DNA from 3 places in the Thalassospira sp. ABL2_045 genome. Region 1 is predicted to be linked to each of the others. Evidence: riboswitches for the same ligand, from Rfam matches in the RefSeq annotation. Region 1 holds a riboswitch; each other region holds the start of a gene.
What was found. A riboswitch is a leader RNA that binds a small molecule or an ion and turns the genes downstream of it on or off. The one in region 1 is predicted to bind cobalamin.

Region 1 (5,050 bases):
TGGCGAGCAAGAAGTTTTGCGGTCGCTTCGCCAATGCCGCTGCTGGCACCGGTGATGATGACGGTTTTGTTTTCGACGTAATTGATCTGGTTCGACATGACATCCTCCGTGTGTTTGCGTCACGGCGCTTAACCTGTCGTCTAAAGTGGGATTTCGAAATACACAGAACTCGAAACCGATTGCCTATTCCTCCAAGTGGCGATGTCTGTGCTTTTCCCGCTCGCCCACGGGTGTATATTCCATGGAAGGAAAACCAAGGGATTCTGGATGGAAAACTATCAAAGACTGTGTGCGCTGATTGACAAATACTGCGATCCGGATGGCACGGCCAAAACTTCGATTGATCCGGTGTCGCTGTATCGTTCAACCGGTCCGTCCCTCAAGGTGCCGACGATTTACCGGCCTTGCCTGTGCCTGATTATCTCGGGCGTCAAGGAAGTCACCCTTGGCGATGAGATGTTTCGATATCAGCGCGGCCAACTCCTGGCGGCGTCGGTAGACTTGCCGATTGTCGGCCATGTGACGGTGGCCAGCACCGATACGCCCTATCGCAGTTTGTCGCTGGATCTTGATGCCAAGACCCTTGGTGATCTGGTGACGGATATGGGCCTTGATCTGGGTATGGATGGTGAAAGCAGCCGCGGGCTTTTTGTCGAGGAAACGTCGCAGGAACTTATGGACTCCGTCCTTCGCGTCGTCGAATTGCTGGATCGGCCTGATGAGAGGCAGGTCATGTTGCCGATGTTGATCCGCGAAGTGCATTATCGTTTGCTGCGCACCGGCAAAGGGATCGAAATCGCGCGTCTGGCAATGGGGGGTAGCACCATGCAGCGCATTTCATCCGTCCTGCGATTGATGAAGGATAACTTTACTAAGCCGCTTCTGGTCGAGGAGCTGGCAAACCATGCCAATATGAGCCCGTCTTCCTTCCATCATCATTTCAAGCAGGTCACGGCAATGAGCCCGCTTCAGTACCAAAAGCGCCTGCGCCTGACGATGGCACGTCAGATCATGCTGGCCGAGATGAAGGATGCGGCAAGTGCGGCCTATGCGGTGGGGTATGAAAGCACATCGCAATTCAGTCGCGAATATTCCCGCATGTTTGGCGCCCCACCGATGCGCGATATCACCGCCATTCTGGGGCAGTCGCGACATCCGGGCGCACACGGAAATATCCCCGGCAGCCAAATCTGATTGCCGGGGATCAAATATGCGTTGTCGTGGTGGCTGGGTTAACCCTGTTGCTGATTACCCAGTGCCGGCAAGTGCTGGAACATCCAGGTTTCACTGAGCGGGCTATCGCCGCGCTTCAGATACATCCGAAGGTCAACCGGATCGGTGCCAGAAGCTTTAAGGTCAAAGGCCGCGCGCCAGATACGCGTATCCATGATCGGTTCGATCTTCGTACGGACAATCTCGCCGCGTGAGGATGTCACAACCACTTCCGGGAATTCGCCATAGGCAAGGGTTCCCAAAACCTCGCCTTCGAACTCGACGGAAAACTTGATCTCGTCTTTCGGGCGGTTGGTGCCGGGCTCTCCGCCACGGCCCATGCGGGTGGCGGTGGCGCGTGCGAGTTCCTTGACCGGGAAAGGATTGTGGGCCTGCCAATGCAGGCGGTATTTGAACTGATAGCTGTTGCCTGCCTTGGCTTCGCCATTGGGCACCCAGAAGGCGGCAATGTTATCGTGGATTTCATCGTCGGTCGGGATTTCGATCAGCTGTACCGCGCCGTCATTCCATTCACCTTTCGGTTCGACCCACAGGCTCGGGCGGCGGTGATAGCGCACGCCATCCAGATAGTTATTTACATCGCGATCTCGCTGCATCAGGCCAAAGCCACGCGGGTTATGGTCGCCAAAGGCCGATGCGCGAATGGTTTCCGGGTTATTGAGCTGTCGCCAGATGCGCTCGCCGCCACCGGTCCAGAGCTCCAACCCGTCGCTGTCATGCACTTCCGGGCGCCAGTCAAAGCGGAATGATTTGTTCTGTTCGGAATACCAGAACATGCTGGTTAGCGGCGCGATGCCCAGCCGTTCGATGTCTTTTCGCACAAACAGATGCTTTTCAACATCCATGGTGACCCCTTCGCCGCGATAAAGCAGGAATTTATAGGCACCCGTGATGCTCGGCCCATCCAGCAGGGCATAGACCGTCACCGGGTCTTCGGGGTTCTTGGCCGGTTCGATAAAGAACTGTCGGAAATCGGGGAATTCTTCGGGGGTGTTGGACGCAGTATTGACCGCGATCCCGCGTGCCGACAGGCCATATTGGCCTTCATCACCAATGGCGCGGAAATACGAAGCGCCAAGAAACGCCGCCCAGTCCTGGGTTTTCCAATCATCACGCGCCTGATTTTCATGCAGGCGGAAACCGGCAAAGCCGCTATTGGCGGGCAGTTGGTGGGCAATGCTGTCTTCAGGCATGTCAAAGTAATCGGGCTTATAGATCACCTCGCGCGCCTGCCCGTTTTCTAAAAGATACATATGCACCGGTTTGGCGAAATACATACCCAGATGGAAGAAGGTCAGCGGATAGGTGCCCGATCCGTCAGAAAACGGCGAATGATCGCGTTTGTAATGCAGCTTGCCATGGGTATCGTAATCGATCTTGCCGACAATTTCCGGGTTCGGGGCAACAGGTGCTTCATAGGGCTCGGTCGCCATTACCTTGGCGCGTTCGATCAGGCTGGCAAAATCAAAGCTTTGCGCATTGCCCAGATCAAGACCGGAGACCTCGGCCATCGCATGGCTATAAAGCGACATTCCCGGCAGGATCAGGCCAGCGGCGGCGATGGATTTCAAAAAGCGTCTGCGTTCCACGGAAGTCGTCATTTTCACCATGTTCCGATGATTGCGTTACTCGGCAAAGCATACCGGGCAGTGTGGAGGTAATCGGGACGAATGATGGCAAATTCAAGGTGACGATACGCTGACCTGACACGGACGCGCGGCGCTTGACGAACAGTGTTATTTGTGTGAAATCAATTTCTTGTCGGTATCCGAAATTCGGATAAAGGGAATTCGATGTGGTCTGGTCTTGCCAGATCATTGACCGAAGCTGCCCCCGCAACTGTAGGCGGTGAGCATTTTCTGATTTAGCCACTGGGTAATGCCCGGGAAGGCCAGAAAATGCAGTGACCCGTGAGCCAGGAGACCTGCCGACATAAGCACGACGGACCGGGCGGGGTGCCCCGGAGGATGTCGGTACATGTCGCGTTATCCGCAGGTTGGAGCTCATTCTATCTGCGTTTAATCCCGAACATTTCCCGCCATTTTTCAGCACGCTAGCCAGTCCCTTGACGAGAGCAACTGTGATGTTATGTTATAACATAACATTTATGAGGCGGGTTGGTTCCATTCCATAAAAAGGGTTTCGATCTGCCTCCGTGAGAGGACAATGACGTGATTACAATGAACAAACAGGGTCTGGCAGTCGGGGTGATTGCTGCTGGATTGGCATTCATGAGTGTGGGCGCTCAAGCAACCGATTATCCGCTGACGCTTGAGAATTGCGGGCGCAGCGTGACTTTTGAAAAGGCACCGGAACGCGTTGTTTCGCTTGGCCAAAGCAATACCGAAATCCTGTATCGGTTGGGATTGGCTGACAAGGTTGTCGGAACCGCTGTGTGGTTTAATCCGGTGGCAGAGAAATACCGCGAAGCCAATGCCAAGGTGAAGCGCCTGGCCGATAATGATCCCAGCTTTGAAAGTGTTGTTGGTCAGAAACCAGATCTTGTCACCAACCAGTATCAGTGGCATGTCGGCCCGAACGGTGCGGTCGGCACGGTCGCGCAGTTCAATGAGCTGTCCATTCCGGTTTATACCGCACCGGCCGATTGTGTCGGCAAGGATAACAGCACGGGTGGGGATGGTACGCGCCTTGATGCGTTTTCGATGGATCTGATCTATCAGACGATCAGCGAAATGGCCCTGATCTTTGACGTTGAAGATCGCGGTGAAAAGCTTGTTGCAGACCTGCGCGCCCGTGAACAGGCGGCGCGGGCCAGTGTCGAAAGCATCGATGGTAGCGGTATCAGCGCCCTTTTCTGGTTCTCAAGCGCCGAGATTGATGTTGATCCCTATGTTGCCGGGCAAAAAGGTGCACCGGGTTATATCGCCAATATCCTGAATGTCAGAAATGTCATCGACAGTGACGATGAATGGCCGAAAGTCGGTTGGGAAACTATTGCGCGCGCCAATCCGGACATTATCGCAATCGGCAAAATGGAACGTCGCCGTTTCCCGGCTGATGACTGGGAGCTGAAAATGAAGTTTCTCAAATCCGATCCGGTGACCAGTCAGATGGATGCGGTTCGCAATGACCGGATTGTGGTGATTGACGCAATGTCGATGAATCCGACGATCCGTACCATCGATGGTATTGAATTGATGGCCAAGGCGATTGTCGATCTGCGCCAGAGCCAAATCAATTGACGGTCCTGCTATCTTCAATCGTCGGACGTCGCACCAGCGCAGCTTTTGCTGCGCTGGTGTTGCTTGGCCTCGCGCTCGCCTTTGCCGCGTCGGTGGGGGAAACATCCATCCCGATCCGTACGGTGATGGATACCATCGCCAATCATGTGTGGGGTGCCGGTTACGCGATTGATCCGATTGATTCCGGTATTGTCTGGAACTATCGCCTGAGCCGGGCGGTGGTTGCTGCGTCCTGCGGGGCGGCATTGGCCCTGTCCGGCGCAGTCCTGCAGGCACTTTTACGTAATGCGCTTGCCGATCCCTATTTGCTTGGTATTTCTGCCGGGGCGTCAACGGGGGCGGTCAGTGTTGCGATGCTCGGTATCGGGGCTGGCATGTTTGGCATGTCGGAGGGCGCGTTTATCGGCTCTGTCGTGGCGTTTGCCTTTGTCTCGCTGCTGGCGTTGCAGGCAGGACGCGGCACCGGTGCGATCATTTTGGCGGGTATTGCCGGTGCGCAGCTTTTTAATGCCCTGACGTCGTTTATCGTCACAAAGTCCGCGAGTGCCGAGGAAGCTCGCGGCATCATGTTCTGGCTTTTGGGTAATCTAAGTGGTGTGCGCTGGCCGGATGCG
Region 2 (5,050 bases), on a different contig from region 1:
TATGGGCCCATGCCTTTTCCGCCAGATCGCGGGTCAGGCGTTCGACATAATATGAGCCACCCCACGGATCGATAACGTTGGTGGTGCCGCTTTCCTGTTGCAGGAACAGTTGGGTATTACGGGCAATCCGGGCCGAGAAATCGGTCGGCAGGGCCAATGCCTCATCCAGTGCATTGGTATGCAGCGACTGGGTATGGCCTTGGGTCGATGCCATGGCTTCAACGCAGGTACGGATGACGTTGTTAAACACGTCCTGGGCTGTCAGCGACCAGCCCGATGTCTGGCTGTGGGTGCGCAGCGAGAGTGACTTGGGGTTTTGCGGATCGAACTGTTTGATCAGTTTGGCCCAGATCATGCGGGCCGCCCGCATCTTGGCGATTTCCATGAAGAAGTTCATGCCAATCGCCCAGAAGAACGACAGACGCGGCGCAAATTTATCAATCGGAAGACCCGCCGCCTGACCGGCACGGGCATATTCGATGCCATCGGCCAGCGTATAGGCCAGCTCAAGATCGGCCGTCGCACCGGCTTCCTGCATGTGATAGCCGGAAATCGAGATCGAGTTGAATTTCGGCATGTTTTGCGAGGTAAATGCAAAGATGTCCGAAATGATGCGCATCGATGGTTTTGGGGGATAGATATAGGTGTTGCGCACCATGAATTCTTTCAGAATGTCATTCTGAATGGTGCCAGAAAGCTGTTCGTGCTTCACACCCTGTTCTTCGGCCGCTGCGATATAGAGCGCCATCACTGGCAGAACCGCACCATTCATGGTCATGGAAACCGACATCTGATCAAGCGGGATGCCATCAAAAAGGGTTCGCATGTCATAGATGCTGTCAATCGCCACACCGGCCATGCCGACATCACCAGCAACGCGCGGATGATCACTGTCATAGCCACGGTGGGTGGCCAGGTCGAAGGCAATCGAAAGGCCCTTTTGCCCGGCGGCAAGGTTACGGCGATAAAACGCGTTGGATTCCTCAGCCGTCGAGAAACCGGCATATTGGCGGATCGTCCAGGGACGCTGCACATACATGGTCGGATAAGGACCGCGCAAAAACGGCGGCATGCCCGGCATGGTGTTTAAATGATCAATCCCGTCCAGATCCTTGGGGCCATAGGATGATTTGACATCAATCCCTTCTGGCGTGGTCCAGGGCGTGCTTTCAAACGGGTCTTTCGCACCGGCGGACGCGCCATCAAACAGCGGAAGATCGGAGAAATCAGGAATGCGGGTCATGGTTATTTCTCCCCCTGTTTGCCAAGAAGATGATCAAGTGCGGTGCCACAAATGCCAAGGACATCGGCCCCGACAAAGACAAATTCATCAATGCCGGCGGCCTCGTATTCGGACCTCGCATCGCCGGGATGTCCGGCAAGGTAAACGAGGCTGGCTCCTTTGGCCTTAAGTGCCTTGGCAACGTCGGCTGCCATGTCGGCATACTGTGGGTCCGATCCGCAAATCACGGCGATCTTGGTCCCGCTATCGGCAAAGGCGGATGCAAGCGCATCGGCCATCTCAAAGCCGTTATTGGTGATGGCTTCGATCCCGCCGGCTTCAAAGAAGTTGCGTGCAAAGGTCGCGCGTGCGGTGTGCTGGGCGACCTTGCCAAGATTGGCCAGGAAGACCTGCGGGAAGGCGCCGGTCTTTGCCTTGTGGCCATCTGCGCGTTTGCGAAGTGCTTCATAACTTTCCGAAAGACGGTGCTCGGGCAGTGCGCCGATACGGGTCGCGGCACTGGTGCCATAAAGATCGGTAAACATGTGTCCGATGGTGGCCCCGGCACGCGCCGCCTCGATCATGGCCGAAAGGCTTTTGCCGACGGTGCCGTCAAACTTGGTCTGGCGGGCCTTGGCATCGGCAATGATCGCCTCAAGATCGGGGGCTTCACACGCGACCTGGGCTTCAGAGATATTGGGGAATTCCGAAACACCGGTCAGCGGATCACGACGGGTGGCAAGGCGTTTTTCACGTGCGTTCCAGACAGTCTCGATCTCGGTCTTCAGGCTGCCATTGGCAAGCGCACTCAGGATGCCACCCGACGATTCAAGCGACTGGAATTTCGACCAGGCGGTCTTTGCCAGTTCCTTGGTCAGGTTTTCGATAAACCACGATCCTCCTGCCGGATCAATCACCCGGTGCACATTGCTTTCTTCCTGCAAGATCAACTGCGTGTTACGCGCAATACGGCGCGCAAAGCCATCGGGCAGGCCAATCAGATGATCATAGGGCAGGCAGGTCACACTATCCGCACCGCCAAGACCGGCAGCAAAGCTTGTGACTGTGGTGCGCAGCATATTGACCCACGGATCAACCTTGGTCATTGCCATTTCGGTGGAAACCGCATTGATTGTGATCGTCGCATCCTCGGCACCCGATGCCGAAAGAACGCGGCTCCACATCATGCGTAGGGCACGAAGCTTGGCAATTCCGGCAAAAAAGTCCGTGCCGATGGCGGCGTTAAACACCATCGCGCCCGCGGCCTGATCGACCGCCATTCCGGCATCGGTCAGGGCACGCAAATATGTCACCCCGCTTGCCAACAGGCAGGCCAGTTCCTGACCATCGGTGGCACCAGCATTATAATAAGGGGCACCATTGACCGAAATCGCAGCCGCCAGCGGGAACAGATCAATCAGCTCAACTGCAACGCTTGCCGCGTGATCAACCGCTTCCTTGGCGCCACAGGGCAGGGTGCCGGTCGTGGCCAGGGTTCCGATCGGATCGATGTTAAAGGCCGGGGCGGCTTCATCCGCACCATCGGTATTTGCAATATGTGCTGCCAAAAGGGCTGCGGCCGGAACGCCGGCGGCACCGCCATCAAGGCCGATGGTGGCAAGGTTGGTGTATACATCATCAAGGGCGGCATCGAGATCGGCCAGACAATGAATGGCGACCCCGTCCACGCCGACTTCGGCAGAACTGATTTCGCGCCCGGCGCAGGCAGCGGCATCAAGTTTCAGCGTGATCGATGTGGCACCGTTTTCAAGATCTTCAAGGATCGCGGCGTTGGTCGCCTTGGGATCGGGATGGGTATGAAGCTGGCGGATGTCCCACCCGGTAACGGTTTCGCGCGGCTCGACCGTGGCATTGAGAACTTCATGGATCAGCCGGGTCGCGTCATCCTGATCATCGGCGGTATAGATCGGCTGAACGGAAAAACCATCTAGCGTATTGGTGACAAGCTTCTTTTCGAACGGCGCGCCTTTAAGGGCGTCCTCGGCAAGCTTGCGCCAACTGGCGTAGTCAGCAGATGGAAATTCGGATGCGAGCTTTAGCGGGTCGGACATGGTTTCTCCCGGCTTGGTTCATCCCGGCCTTGATGCGACTCCATATGGGGTCTCCATATGGCGTTGGGCACGGAACGTTGCCAAATTCTATTCTACTACGGATTCCCAGTACCCGGTACACCCCGCCCGGCCCATTCATACCAAGAAAACACCATCGGTATTCTGACTCGTGCAAATGCCTGCAAAAAGGGCCTTTGCGCTTACAGTTGCGGGGGCAGTTCCGGGTTTGGCCACACTGCTTTAACGCAGGCCCGCACCGGATTCCCGACCATGTTTTCCGGTCACATTCGCGACATGGCGGTTTATAGCACCTGCTCCTAATTCCGTAAATAGGCATGGAAATACCTATTTAGGCGGATATGCCACCCGAAAAATCAGGTTTCCGTAACGTTATATCACCGGAAACATTGGGGTTTTGTCGGATCAGTCGCGGTTTCGGCTCTGGCGGGTGTGGTTCATAACGGCCTGATACTTTCGCGGAACAGGTGCAAGATCGGGGTGAAGACAGAACATTGCGTGGCAAAAATTTGGCGTGTTTAACCAATTTGACATTTTCATCTGTCAGTTTGGACTTGTCCCAATTCTCGGAGTATCGCCATCCATGAACGCGCTCAGCGCCATGCCGTCGCAATTTTGTCCTGATGGACTTGTTGCGTTCGCCGACGACAGTCCCAGCGCCAAGGCAGCCCTTGAAACCGTGCTGCGCCGGGCCGGATATGACGTGGCCGGTTTTGATTGTGCCGATGATCTGATCGATCAGCTTGACGGCATGTGTCCGAATGCCATCATTCTGGATATCGAAATGCCGGGCATGAGCGGCTTTGAAGCTTTCTGCGAAATCCGCCGCCGTTATCCCAACAGCGACAATGTGCCGGTCTTCTTCTTCTCGGCCCACTATGACGCCGATACCCGCGCACAGGCCGACGCGCTGGGGGCTGCTGATTTCATCAGCAAGGATGCCAGCCCGAAAGTCGTTCTCGAACAGCTCAACCGGGTTCTCGGCAATTCCATGAGCGCCTGCTAAGCGCTTAAATCATGATATTGCAATGATCAACGCTCTGCCTTGGCAGGGCGTTTTTTATATGGGTGAAAGGCTGGTCTTGCTTGCCTTCATTCCCATATTTCGGGCATAGCATGATCGGGGTTCATACCCCGCTACCACGTCCATCCAGTCCCGGAGCGCCCCGCAATGCCCCATTCTCCAGCGTCACCTGCTGCCAATCCGATTCTCGTTGAAGCCACCCGCGGCACCATGGTCGAAAGTTTTCACCGTGGCCGGTATGTGGTGATAAAAGCAGATGGCACGGTGATTGATGAGGGCGGCGATATTGATACGCTGATGTATCCGCGCTCCGCCATCAAGCCGCTTTTGGCGATTCCGCTGATTGAAAGCGGTGCAGCCGATGCCTTTGGTGTTGAAGACAAACACATCGCACTTGCCTGCTCCTCGCATAATGGCGAGGAAGAGCATGCAAATACGGTCGCCACATGGCTGGAACAAATCGGACTGTCGGTTGATGCGCTGGAATGCGCAGCGCATTACTCGCTGAGCCTTAATGCCGCGATCAAGCAGGCGTCTGATCATGTCAAACTGACCAAGGCGCATAATAACTGCTCGGGCAAGCATGCCGGGTTCCTGACCACTGCGCAGCATCTTGGCGAAGATCCCGTCGGTTACATTGAAGAGCAGCACCCGGTGCAGCAGCGCCTGATCAAGGTGCTCGAAGACATGGGTGATTGTGATTTGTCCGCCTCC
Region 3 (5,050 bases), on a different contig from region 1:
GCAGCCATCCTGTCATTCGTTTTGGCGGGCTTGATTGCGACCATCGCGGTTCTGGCGGGCGCGGTTCTGGCTGTTGGTCTTGTCGCGGTGGTGGCGAAATGGCAGATCGGCGGTCAAACAGGGGATGTGTTGGGCGCCACCCAATTGGTAAGCGAGCTTTTTGTCGCGATTGCCTTTATCGCTGTCATTTGATGGTGGGCTGAATACGAAGGATAACGAAGTCAATGAGAACAACACGCTGGTGGCTGGTGCGTCATGCCCCGGTCAAAAACCCCGAACGACTGGTTTATGGCCAAAGCGATATGCCCGCTGATCTGACGGATCAAAAGGCGCTCTCATCCCTTGCCGGGCAGTTGCCAAGGGATGCGGTTTGGGTAACCAGCCACCTGTCGCGGACCCATGATACGGCCCGAAGCCTGCAGAGTTTCATGGATATCGACGTCGCCCCACAGGGCGAAAGTGGTTTTGCCGAACAGCATTTCGGTGATTGGGAACTGCAAAACTGGAATGATTTGCCCAAGGGCGAAACAACACGCTTCTGGACGGACTTTGCCCGTCAGCACCCCCCGAAGGGTGAAAGTTTCGCCGATGTTGTCGGGCGCGTTGGGCCCGTATTCGGACGATTGAACGATGCGTTCGCCGGGCGTGATATTGTCGCTGTTCTTCATGGCGGTACGGTGCGTGCGGTTTTGGCCAACGCACTTGGCCTGTCGCTTGAAGCGGCACTGGCGTTTCATGTCGATACGCTGGGTTTGACCACACTCGAATATATCGACGAGGTCGAAGAACCCGGTTGGCGCGTGACAGCCGTTAATCAGCGATTTTAACCAAGCCGTGTTACGCAGAAGCCAGTTCGACGTCTGATGCCATGTCATCAAGGGCATGTTCGGCCAGATAGCGGTCCACCATGTCCGGGCTCAGGTCATGTTTTTCGCAAATATCGAAAACATCCCGCAGATAGGCCTGATAGTATGGTACCGGCCGACTGCGTGATTTTGCGCGGAGCTTGGCGACATTCGGAAAGTCGCCGGCAAAGGACGCGCTTTCGATCACCTGAATGATGGTGTCGTCAATGATGGCGGCCGGCATGCCGCAATAGGTTTTGCCACAGGCCGACAGCATCTTGCTTGCGGTCGGAACAGAAATGCCTGGCTGTGAAAGCAGTTCGTTCAGTTCTTCCTGCCCGAAATCGGCAATCGACATCAGGGTCACAAGGGTCGGCATGTCGCGTACAAGCAGCGATAGCGCATTCACCCGAATGCCCCGTTCATGGGACCAGATGATGGTCGCGATCACGCCCTTTGAGGCATCCTTTGCAAAGATTTCCCGGACATCGCGCCGTGCCAGCGTGACTTCGCCCTCGTTGGCGTATTCCTCAAGAAAGTCCTGAAAGGACGGGTTCGGGCTGTTCAAACGACCAAGCAAACCCAGCCACATGTCCTTGCGAGAGGAAGTGGTCCAGGTTGGCGCATTCAACTGTCGGATTTTCGATAGGTGAGAGCGTATAGCCATGTGTTCTTGCAAACTTCCAGTTTACCCCAAGAGTTTCGGCGCAGATTTTTCTGCTGCCAGCCGGGTTTTGTGCTTTTCAATCCCGGGTTTTCGCCAGATTGCGGATTTTTCCGTCTTTAGGGTGAGGACCTATTAATTTGGTTTGAATGGTTAAACAGATTTGCGCGGATACGCGGAGTAAAACTGCAGGAAGATATTTATCTTTCAAGGTTTTACGACAAATTAGCCCGTGCAAATCCGATTAATCCGAAGGACAGACGTTATATTTGCAAACTCCAGCGTCAAATCCCTCGTGCGGGATACCAACCCGCCCGGCAGGCTTTTCCTTGGATTTCGCAAATATAACGTCTGCCATTCAAATCAAATTAATAGGTCCTGACCCTAGTTCCAGCGCAACGGTTTTGATGTTGGCTGAAATGGTATGACCTCTCAAGCAGACAATTCTTACAAATACTGACCTTCCGATTAGGGTGTGTGCGCAACGAAGGGTTAAGTCCCCAGAATGACCTTTGGCATTTTTGGCAAACCTGATAGGTTCGGCGCACCGTTCGGTGATGGGAAATCGGTGCAAGGCCGATGCTGCCCCCGCAACTGTATCGGGTTGGGAGATCCGGGTCGGCGCGATGGCGCCAGACCAGCCACCGGGCAACCGGGAAGGCGGATCGCTTTCATGCCCGCAGCCAGGAAACCTGCCGAAGGTGTCACTATTCTTTTGATGGTGGCGACGCAATCGGGCCTCGGTGGGAGGCCATGGCGAGGAATAAACGGGATGACCCAGACTTTACCCCCCTCTGCACCCCTTGGCGGGACGCATCTGATCCTTGGCGGGGCGCGCTCCGGCAAAAGCCGGTTTGCCGAAAACATCATCAATCAGGCGGGCGGGGGAACCTATATCGCAACCGGGCGAGCCTGGGATGATGAAATGGCCAACCGCATCGATCTTCACAAACAATCGCGCGGCGATCTTTGGCAGACTGTCGAAGAACCGCTTGCGCTTTGTGCAGCTTTGCAGACCTGTAACGTCGCGGGCGGTAAGCCGGTTCTGGTCGATTGCCTGACCCTGTGGCTGACCAATCTGATGCTTGAAGATCGCGACATTGATGCCGAGATCTCAGCACTGTGTGAACTGGTGCCAACACTTATCGTTCCGGTCCTTTTTGTTTCAAACGAGGTCGGCTTTGGCATCGTGCCGGAAAATGCAATGGCGCGCAGTTTTCGTGATCATGCCGGGCGCCTGCATCAACGCATCGCGGAGCTGGCAGACAAGGTCACCCTTGTGGTGGCCGGCATTCCGATGCAGGTCAAATAGCAACATATAGCAACTCAAAGAATTGATTTTTAAGGATTTCAGAAATGGCACAATTGGGCAAAATCCCGGCAACCGTGATTACCGGTTTTCTGGGGGCTGGCAAAACAACCATGATCCGCAACATGCTGGAAAATGCCGATGGCAAACGCATTGCGCTGATCATTAACGAATTTGGCGATCTCGGTGTTGATCGAGGCATCATCAACGGTTGTGGCATCGAAGGCTGCGAAGAGGATGATGTGGTCGAACTGGCCAATGGCTGCATCTGCTGCACGGTGGCCGATGACTTCCTGCCAACCATCCAGAACCTGATTGATCGTGATACGCCACCAGACCATATCGTTATCGAAACATCTGGCCTCGCCCTGCCAAAACCGCTGGTAAAGGCGTTTAACTGGCCCGAAGTCCGCTCGCGCGTCACAGTCGATGGTGTGGTGGCTGTGCTTGATGGCGCCGCCCTGCGCGATGGCTTGTTTGCCCATGATCATCATGCGGTGCAGGCCCAGCGCGAAGCCGATGACAATCTTGATCATGAAAGCCCGCTTGAAGAACTGTTTGAAGAGCAGCTTCACTGTGCGGACATGGTGGTTCTGAACAAAACCGACCTTCTGAGCGATGCCGAACGCAGCAAGGTCGAAGCCGATATCCGGGCGGAGCTTCAAAAGCCGTCGGTCAAGATCATCGCCACCGACCATTCACGGGTTGAAAACGCGATCCTGCTGGGCCTTGGTGCCGCAGCTGAAGACGATCTTGATAGCCGGCCCAGCCATCATGACGATGGTCACGAACATGACCATGACGATTTCGACAGCTTTGTTGTCGCCCTTGATGCGATCAGCGATCCGGCCAGCCTTGAAAAGCGTCTGATTGATGTTGTGCGCCAGTTCGATGTCCTGCGGATCAAGGGGTTCCTTGATGTGCCGGGCAAACCGATGCGTCATGTGGTTCAGGGTGTTGGTGAACGTTTCCAGCGCTATTTCGACCGCCCGTGGGCGGATGGGGAAACGCGCCGGTCGGAACTGGTGGTGATTGGTCTGCATGGCCTGGATCGCGATGCGATCGTGGCTGCCATCAAGGCTGCCTGATCCTGTTTGATCTGATGAAACCTGCCTGAGACCGGCTGTAAAATGCATCCGGTCTCGGCACCTTTTTCGACCTGACGACGCAAGGATACGGATCCCCAAATGCACCTATTGGCAGCCCAGCCCGGAATGGTCACCGACGGCAGTGAGGCCGTCGACCTTGGACAGCAACCCGGCGATGTGGTGATCCTGTCTGCGGCCGAGTCTGAGCTGGCCTGTCTTGCCGGGGCACAGGGCCGTCTGGTCGAGGCGTTCGGGGATGCAACACCATCCTTGCGTTTGGCAAGCTTGCTGCAGCTTGGCCACAACATGTCGGTCGATCTTTATATCGAGGATGTGCTTTCTGATGCCAAATTCATCATCGTGCGCATCCTGGGCGGGCGTGGCTATTGGGATTATGGCATCGAACAACTGGTTGCCCTTGTGCGCGCCAAAGACATTCCCTTGGTCCTGTTGCCCGGTGATGATCAACCTGATGCGGAGCTGTTGTTGCTTTCGACCATCAAGGGGCGTGAATACCAGAATATCTGGCGCTACCTGATCGAAGGCGGACCACAAAATTCCGAGAATTTACTGCGCCTTATATATGAAAACCTGAATTCAAACGTGAATTGGAACTGGTCACCCGCCGCCCCGCTGGTTAAGGCCGGTGGCTATTGGCCGGGAAAGGCACAGGCAAGTCTTGATGACATCACGGCGAACTGGGTGAAGAATCAACCGGTTACACCAATTGTCTTTTATCGTTCGCTGGTGCAGGCCGCCAATCTGGATGTCATTGACGCGCTGGTTGAGGAACTTTGCGCCAACGGCCTGAATCCATTGCCGATTTTTGTCGCCAGCCTCAAGGATCCGGTGGCCGCCGCATTGGTCGAGGATTGGCTGGCCGAAACCAGTGCGGATTTGATCCTTAATACCACCGGCTTTGCCATATCTGTTCCGGGATCAGAACGAAAAGGCGGGCCGTTTGATGCGGTCGATGCACCGGTCTTTCAGGTGGTGTTGTCCGGCGGTGGCGAGGAAGCCTGGCGCGATGGCGTCAATGGCTTGGCCGCGCGCGACATCGCGATGAATGTCGCCCTGCCCGAGGTCGATGGTCGTATCCTGTCACGTGCCGTGTCATTCAAGGGGTCGGCGGGCAAGGATGACC

Region 2: linked by a shared signal. The riboswitch ahead of ACXAIA_RS03385 (methylmalonyl-CoA mutase family protein) and the one ahead of ACXAIA_RS16105 (ABC transporter substrate-binding protein) in region 1 are both predicted to bind cobalamin.
Region 3: linked by a shared signal. The riboswitch ahead of cobU (bifunctional adenosylcobinamide kinase/adenosylcobinamide-phosphate guanylyltransferase) and the one ahead of ACXAIA_RS16105 (ABC transporter substrate-binding protein) in region 1 are both predicted to bind cobalamin.

What each region holds. Positions count from the first base shown of each region.
Region 1 covers NZ_JBSWYV010000012.1:29,773-34,822, forward strand. The annotation lists gene ACXAIA_RS16090 (SDR family oxidoreductase) at 1-98, opposite strand, end outside; gene ACXAIA_RS16095 (AraC family transcriptional regulator) at 268-1,194, shown strand; gene ACXAIA_RS16100 (OpgD/OpgG family glucan biosynthesis protein) at 1,233-2,834, opposite strand; cobalamin riboswitch at 2,979-3,179, shown strand; gene ACXAIA_RS16105 (ABC transporter substrate-binding protein) at 3,414-4,436, shown strand; gene ACXAIA_RS16110 (FecCD family ABC transporter permease) at 4,433-5,050, shown strand, end outside.
Region 2 covers NZ_JBSWYV010000001.1:736,139-741,188, forward strand. The annotation lists gene scpA (methylmalonyl-CoA mutase) at 1-1,243, opposite strand, end outside; gene ACXAIA_RS03385 (methylmalonyl-CoA mutase family protein) at 1,246-3,294, opposite strand; cobalamin riboswitch at 3,430-3,609, opposite strand; gene ACXAIA_RS03390 (response regulator) at 3,896-4,318, shown strand; gene ACXAIA_RS03395 (asparaginase) at 4,484-5,050, shown strand, end outside.
Region 3 covers NZ_JBSWYV010000001.1:169,531-174,580, reverse strand. The annotation lists gene cobS (adenosylcobinamide-GDP ribazoletransferase) at 1-192, shown strand, start outside; gene ACXAIA_RS00795 (histidine phosphatase family protein) at 225-827, shown strand; gene ACXAIA_RS00790 (hypothetical protein) at 838-1,512, opposite strand; cobalamin riboswitch at 2,033-2,223, shown strand; gene cobU (bifunctional adenosylcobinamide kinase/adenosylcobinamide-phosphate guanylyltransferase) at 2,282-2,821, shown strand; gene cobW (cobalamin biosynthesis protein CobW) at 2,866-3,906, shown strand; gene cobN (cobaltochelatase subunit CobN) at 4,006-5,050, shown strand, end outside.